DNA from 3 places in the Tardiphaga sp. GW821-FHT12E02 genome. Region 1 is predicted to be linked to each of the others. Evidence: predicted binding sites of a transcription regulator. Region 1 holds the regulator's gene; each other region holds the start of a gene.
What was found. Region 1 encodes PhoB, which activates phosphate uptake and scavenging genes when phosphate is short. Its sites were predicted from a motif close to TGTCATNNANCTGTCAT; they were not measured.
Positions count from the first base shown of each region.

Region 2: phnC (phosphonate ABC transporter ATP-binding protein) is a predicted target of PhoB. The motif match lies at 851-867, and genes of this name have one in related genera.
Region 3: AC1RQ5_RS08915 (esterase-like activity of phytase family protein) is a predicted target of PhoB. The motif match lies at 807-823, and genes of this name have one in related genera.

Region 1 is NZ_JBXAQK010000001.1:427,151-429,414, forward strand. It holds gene AC1RQ5_RS02010 (GcrA family cell cycle regulator) at 117-626, shown strand; gene phoB (phosphate regulon transcriptional regulator PhoB) at 834-1,538, opposite strand; gene phoU (phosphate signaling complex protein PhoU) at 1,583-2,264, opposite strand, start outside.
Region 2 is NZ_JBXAQK010000001.1:1,911,830-1,914,093, reverse strand. It holds gene phnC (phosphonate ABC transporter ATP-binding protein) at 1-805, opposite strand, end outside; gene AC1RQ5_RS09035 (LbetaH domain-containing protein) at 992-1,636, shown strand; gene AC1RQ5_RS09030 (alpha-D-ribose 1-methylphosphonate 5-triphosphate diphosphatase) at 1,639-2,264, shown strand, end outside.
Region 3 is NZ_JBXAQK010000001.1:1,886,490-1,888,753, reverse strand. It holds gene AC1RQ5_RS08925 (Bug family tripartite tricarboxylate transporter substrate binding protein) at 1-176, shown strand, start outside; partial or broken gene AC1RQ5_RS08920 (GIY-YIG nuclease family protein) at 316-605, shown strand; gene AC1RQ5_RS08915 (esterase-like activity of phytase family protein) at 894-2,249, shown strand.

The DNA of each region.
Region 1 (2,264 bases):
GCCGGAAGCAGTCATGCATCCGGTGAGCGCTAAGGGATTCTGACAACGAGGTTTTTTGACGATTTCAAGTCGCAGCGCGGGCCAAGGCCGGCCGGCGCATACGAAGGGATTTAGCGATGACGGTAATCACTTGGACCGACGATCGCGTCGAACAGCTCAAGAAACTCTGGGAAGGCGGCCTTTCCGCCAGCCAGATCGCCGCGGAACTCGGTAACGTGACCCGCAATGCCGTTATCGGCAAGGTGCACCGCCTGGGCCTCTCCGGCCGCGCCAAGAGCCCCTCCTCTGCCGCGCCGCGCCCGCGCAAGCCGCGTCCGGCCCAGCAGATGGTGCGCATGCCGCGCCCGGTCGCCCGTGGCAACACGGCGCTGGCTCACGACTATCAGGTCGAGATGGAGCCGGATCCGATCTCGGTCGATAACGTGATCCCGATCAGCCAGCGCCTGCAGCTGGTCGAGCTCAACGACGCCACCTGCCATTGGCCGGTGGGTGATCCGGCCAGCACCGATTTCTATTTCTGCGGCGGCAAGGCCGTGGCCGGCGCACCTTACTGCGCGCACCACTCGCGGATCGCCTACCAGCCTGCGAGCGATCGTCGCCGGGCAGCGCCGAAGCCGATGCGGTAAGCGAACAGCACGAACGAAAATGCCCGGCGATGAGCCGGGCATTTTTTGTTGCTTTGCTATTGAGCTAGAGCCGCCCACCTCCGCCCCTCATGGTGAGGAGGCGCGAAGCGCCGTCTCGAACCATGAGATGTCGGAGCTCCGTCGCCATCCTTCGAGACGCCGCTGCGCGGCTCCTCAGGATGAGGGCAGAGCGTGAGGTAAAGAGCGTTACTCCGCCGCCTTGTCGAAGCGATCGTCCAGCGCATAGCCCGCGCCACGCACGGTCCGGATCGGGTCGGGTTCGCCGGCCGGATTCAGCAGCTTGCGCAGACGGCCGATGTGAACATCCACGGTGCGCTCGTCGATATAGATGTCACGGCCCCAGACGCTGTCGAGCAGCTGCTCGCGGCTGAACACGCGACCGGGATGCTCGAGAAAGAATTCGAGCAGCCGGTATTCGGTCGGACCGAGATCGATCGGACGGGCGGCGCGCACCACGCGGCGCTTGTCGCGATCGAGTTCGATGTCACCGAAAGCCAGCACCGTGGCCAGACGCTCCGGCGCCGCACGGCGCAGGAGGCCCTTCACGCGGGCCAGCAGTTCCGGCACCGAGAACGGCTTGACGATGTAATCGTCGGCGCCGGTGGCGAGGCCGCGAACGCGCTCACTCTCCTCACCGCGCGCGGTGAGCATGATGATCGGCAGCGCCTTGGTTTCCGGCCGCGCCCGCAGGCGACGGCACAGTTCGATGCCGGACAGGCCGGGCAACATCCAGTCGAGGACCACGAGGTCCGGCACGCGCTCTTTCAAGCGGGTGTCGGCATCGTCGCCGCGGGCAACCGTCTCGACGTCGTAACCTTCGGCGTCGAGATTGTAGCGCAGCAGCGTGGTCAGAGCTTCCTCGTCTTCCACTACCAGAATGCGCGCGTTCATATGGCTGGCTTCCTATCTGTCGTTCAGAGACGTCGCGATGAGCCTCAGCTCACCGGCGTAGCGAAGTTGGTCATGTCACCCTTCGGGCGCTTGTCGACCATCTGCTGACCTTCGATCATGTAGAACACCGTCTCGGCGATGTTGGTGGCATGATCGCCGATCCGTTCGATGTTCTTGGCGCAGAACATCAGATGGATACAGAACGAGATGTTGCGCGGATCTTCCATCATATAGGTCAAAAGTTCGCGGAACAGCGAGGTGCAGATCGCGTCGATTTCCTCGTCGCCCTTCCACACCGCCATGGCGGCCGGGAGGTCGTGCGCGGCATAGGCATCGAGCACGGCCTTGACCTGGGTGTTCACCAGATCGGTCATGTGTTCGAGGCCACGGATCAGCTTCAGCGGATGGAAGTCGCTGTCCAGCGCATTGACGCGCTTGCCGATATTCTTGGAGAGATCGCCGATACGCTCGAGATCGGTGGCGACGCGCAGCGCGCCGACGATCTCGCGCAGATCGACAGCCATCGGCTGGCGCTTGGCGATGGTGAGGACGGCGCGTTCCTCGATCAGCCGCTGAAGCTGGTCGATTTCGGCGTCAGTGGCCACCACGCGGGCGCCCAGGGCGACGTCGCGGCGGACCAGCGCATCCACGGACTCTGCGATCTGACGTTCGGCCAGGCCCCCCATCTCGGCGACGAGACGGGTGAGTTCCTGAAGATCGTCGTCG
Region 2 (2,264 bases), 1.5 Mb from region 1:
CAGCGGCCCCGTATTCAGGCACGCGCGCACCAGCCGGCACATGCACCGGTGCCGATCCCATCACCTCATCGGCTTCGAGATCGTAGAGTTCACGTGCGATATGTTCGGTGAGCTGGGCAGGCGCGCCGTCGAACACGACACGGCCGGCGGACATGCCGATCAGGCGATCGCAATAGGTGCGTGCCAGATCGAGCGAATGCAGGTTGCACATCACGGTGATGCCGAAATGCTTGTTGATGCGCAGCAGCGCATCCATGACGATGCGGGTGTTGCGCGGATCGAGCGAGGCAATAGGCTCGTCGGCGAGAATAAGGTCCGGCTGCTGAACGAGCGCGCGGGCGATGGCAACGCGCTGCTGCTGACCACCGGACAGCTGATCGGCGCGCTGCGAGGCATATTGCGCCATGTCGAACTGTTCGAGCGCTGACATCGCCAGCGCCCGATCCTGCTCCGGCCACATCTGGGTCAGCGAACGCCACTGCGGCATATCGGCGAGGCGGCCCATCAGCACATTGGTGAGAACATCGAGACGGCCAACGAGATTGAACTGCTGGAAGATCATCGCCGAGCGCGCACGCCATTGGCGCAATTCGCGGCCCTTCAGCGCGGTCACATCCAGGCCGTCGAACATGATCCGGCCGGATGTCGGTTCTGCCAGGCGATTGACCATGCGCAGCAAAGTCGACTTGCCCGCACCGGAACGCCCGATCACGCCGACAAAGGAGCCCGGCGCGATCTCGAAATTGGCATTATCGACCGCCGCCTTGGCACCGAAACGGCACGTCAGGCCTTCGACTGCAAGCATGTGTAACTCCAGCGTTAACAAACCATGCACGCCTATCGCTGGCGGATGACAGCGATGTGACGCGACTGTCACAATGCCCAACCCGCAGCCCTGCACCGCACGCAGATGCAATTTCATTCACGCGTCACGTCACTGTCACGAAACGGTCTGATGACGTGCGCGCCCGCTACAGGTCATGGATGTGTCATGGTTGGAAAGATGTTGTCGCTCGATCCCGCGATCGAGCCGAGCGCGAAGTTGAAGGACGCAACATTCGGCCGCTACAATGAAGTCGGCGCCCGCACCGTGCTGCATGAAGTGTCGATGGGCGACTACTCCTATGTCGAGCACGAGGCCCAGATCGCCTATGCAACGATTGGAAAATTCTGCTCGATCGCGTCCCTGACCCGGATCAATCCCGGCAATCACCCGATGCAGCGCGCGTCGCAATCGCATTTCACCTATCGCGCCAGCGCCTATTTTCCGGGTGAGGCCGACGATGCCGATTTTTTCGCATGGCGCCGCGAACACCACTGCACACTCGGCCACGATGTCTGGATCGGCCATGGCGCCGTCGTGCTGCCGGGTCGGCATGTGGGCACCGGCGCGGTGATCGCGGCAGGCGCCATCGTCACCAAGGACGTCCCGGCCTATACGATCGTTGGCGGCAATCCGGCTCGACCGATCCGTCGCCGCTTTTCCGAAGCCGTGGAACAGGGCCTGATGGACCTCGCCTGGTGGGACTGGGATCACGACACATTGCGACAGGTGCTGCCGGATTTCCGCAGCTTGTCGGTGGAAGACTTCTTGAGCAAATATAAGGGCGTCAAACCGCCGCAGCAGATGGGCTAAATATGACAGAAATCTATATCGAAGGTGGACGGACCCTGCTCGGTCAGGAGATCGGCGAAACCTCGCTCACCATCTCGGGCAGCAGCATCGCGGATATTGCTGGCACCGCGCAGGGCGCGCTGGGCCTCGATGCGCGCGGTCTTCTTGTCATGCCGGGCATTGTCGATATCCATGGCGACGCCTTCGAACGACAATTGATGCCACGCCCCGGCGTCGATTTCCCTGTCGATGTGGCGCTGATCGACAGCGACAAGCAGGCGATCACCAATGGCATCACCACGGTTTTTCACGGCACCACCTGGTCCTGGGAACCCGGCCTGCGTGGTGCCGAGAATGCCCGGGGCCTGCTGTCGGCGATCGAAACGTTGCGTCCGCATCTGGCGGCAGACACGCGCTTTCATCTGCGGCAGGAGACATTCAATCTCGATGCCGAAGATGAGATCATCGGCTGGATCAAGGATCGCCGCATCGATCTGCTCGCCTTCAACGACCATATGGACCTGACCGGGATCACCAAGCCGGCGAAGCGCGCCAAGATGGTGGAGCGCACCGGCCTCAGCAGCGAAGCCTTCGATGAATTGGTGAATCGCGTGCTCTCGCGCGCAGATCAGGTGCCGGCATCGATCGC
Region 3 (2,264 bases), 1.5 Mb from region 1:
TCAAGCTCAATGCCGAGATCCGCAAGATCGTCGAGCGCCCCGACATCCAGAAGGAACTCGCCGGCCGTGGCATGGAAGCTTTCTCCGGAACACCGGAAGAGTTCGACGCGTTCCTGAAAGATCAGTTGGTCGTATGGCAGAAGCTGATCGAGGGCGCGGGCATCGAGAAGCAGTAATGGTGCGTCGTCCCCGCGCAGGCGGGGACCCATAGCCTCCGTCCTGTCCAGGAATGCCCGCACGCGCCTTCGAGCGCCGTCGCACTGACCGTGGTTATGGGTCCCCGCCTGCGCGGGGACGACTGTGGAGGGGGCCGTGGTGTATTACGTGTACATCCTCGCCAGCGCTCGACACGGCACGCTCTATATCGGTGTAACGAACAATCCTGCCAGACGCCTTGCGCAGCACAAGACCGGCAAAGGCTCTAAATTCGCGCAAGCCTACAAGGTGTTTCGCCTCGTCTATGTCGAAGGCTACGACCGTCCCGGCGATGCGATCGCGCGAGAAAACAACTAAAAAAGTGGAATCGCGACTGGAAGATCAGGCTGATCGAGGCTGATAATCCTGAATGGAGTGATCTGTCGCCGCTGCTGGTGCAGGGCTATTGACGCCCTTCTCTCCCGTCGTCCCCGCGCAGGCGGGGACCCATAACCACGGTCAGCGCGAAGGCGCACAGTCGTTTGCGCTGAGTATAGAATGAGAAGACGGAGGTTATGGGTCCCCGCCTACGCGGGGACGACCAATGAGACAGCCCCCAACCGGCCTAACCCGCAGCCACGGCGACGGGATGCCGCAGGGATTTCCACCGCTGTCATCCCGCCTTCATGGAACCGTCGCCTGATCGTAACCGCCACTCTTCAGAACACCGCGCGTGATCACCCTGAGGAGACAAAACCATGCGCAACACGTTCCTTTGCTCCGTCGCTTCCCTCATCTTGCTGTCTTCCACCGCTTTCGCGCAGTCGGAAGGTGAATTCCCCGCCAAGCTCGCCGGCCATGCCGTGCTACCGGCCAATTCGACCGTAGAGGCCCCCGCCGATGCGCCGAATGATCTGAAGACCTCGGGCAAATACACCACCGGCAAGCGCGTCGAGAAGCTCGGCAGCGTGATGGGCAAGTCCAAGGAGCGCGACACCGGCATCATGCTCCCGATGCAGGGCCAGCCACTGCAGGGCCATTCCGGCATCAAGACCATGCCCGACGGCTCGTTCTGGGTGCTGACCGACAATGGCGCCGGCTCGCGCGCCAACTCGCCCGACTACATGATCTATCTCAACCGTCACAAGATCGACTGGAAGAGCGGCAAGATCGAGAAGCAGGAAACCGTATTCCTGCACGATCCCGACAAGAAGGTGCCGTTCCGCATCGTCCATGAAGACACCGCGAAGCGCTATCTGACCGGCTCGGACGTCGACACGGAAGGCTTCCAGATCGTCGGCGACAATTTCTGGCTCGGCGAAGAATTCGGCCCCTACATCATCAAGGCCGACAAGACCGGCAAGGTGCTTGAAGTGTTCGACACCGTGGCCGACGGCAAGCCGGTTCGCTCGCCGGATCACTGGCAGGTCGCCTCGCCGGGCGCACCGGGCGCCAGCTACACCAATGTGAACCTGAAGCGCTCCAAGGGCTATGAAGGTTTTGCGGCGTCGAAGGACGGCAAGTTCCTGTACGGCCTGCTCGAAGGCCCGATCTGGGACGCCGAGAAGAAGGACTGGGAAAAGGTCGACGGCAAGGAAGCCGCGCGCATCCTGGAATTCGACGTCGCCGCCCAGAAGTTCACCGGCCGGTTCTGGCACTATGTGTTCGAAGCCAACGGCAATGCCATTGGCGACTTCAACATGATCACCGCCGACAACGGCCTGATCATCGAGCGTGACGACGGCGAAGGCACCAAGGACAAGGCCTGCGCCGACGGCAAGCGCGGCACCGACTGCTTTCCGGACCTGCCGAAGCTGAAGCGCGTCTACAAGATCGAGATGAACGACAGCAATGTCGGCAAGCCCGTCCGCAAGGTTGGCTATATCGATCTCTTGAAGATCCAGGACCCGAACAAGCTGGCGAAGAAGCCGCTCAATGACGGCGTGCTGGCCTTCCCGTTCTTCACCATCGAGAATGTCGATCAGGTCGATGCGACCCATATCATCGTCGGCAACGACAACAACCTGCCGTTCTCGTCGAGCCGCGATCCGAACAAGGCCGACGACAACGAATTCGTGCTGCTCGAAGTTGCCGACTTTCTGAAGGCGAAGTAAGCAAATCCCGGAGAC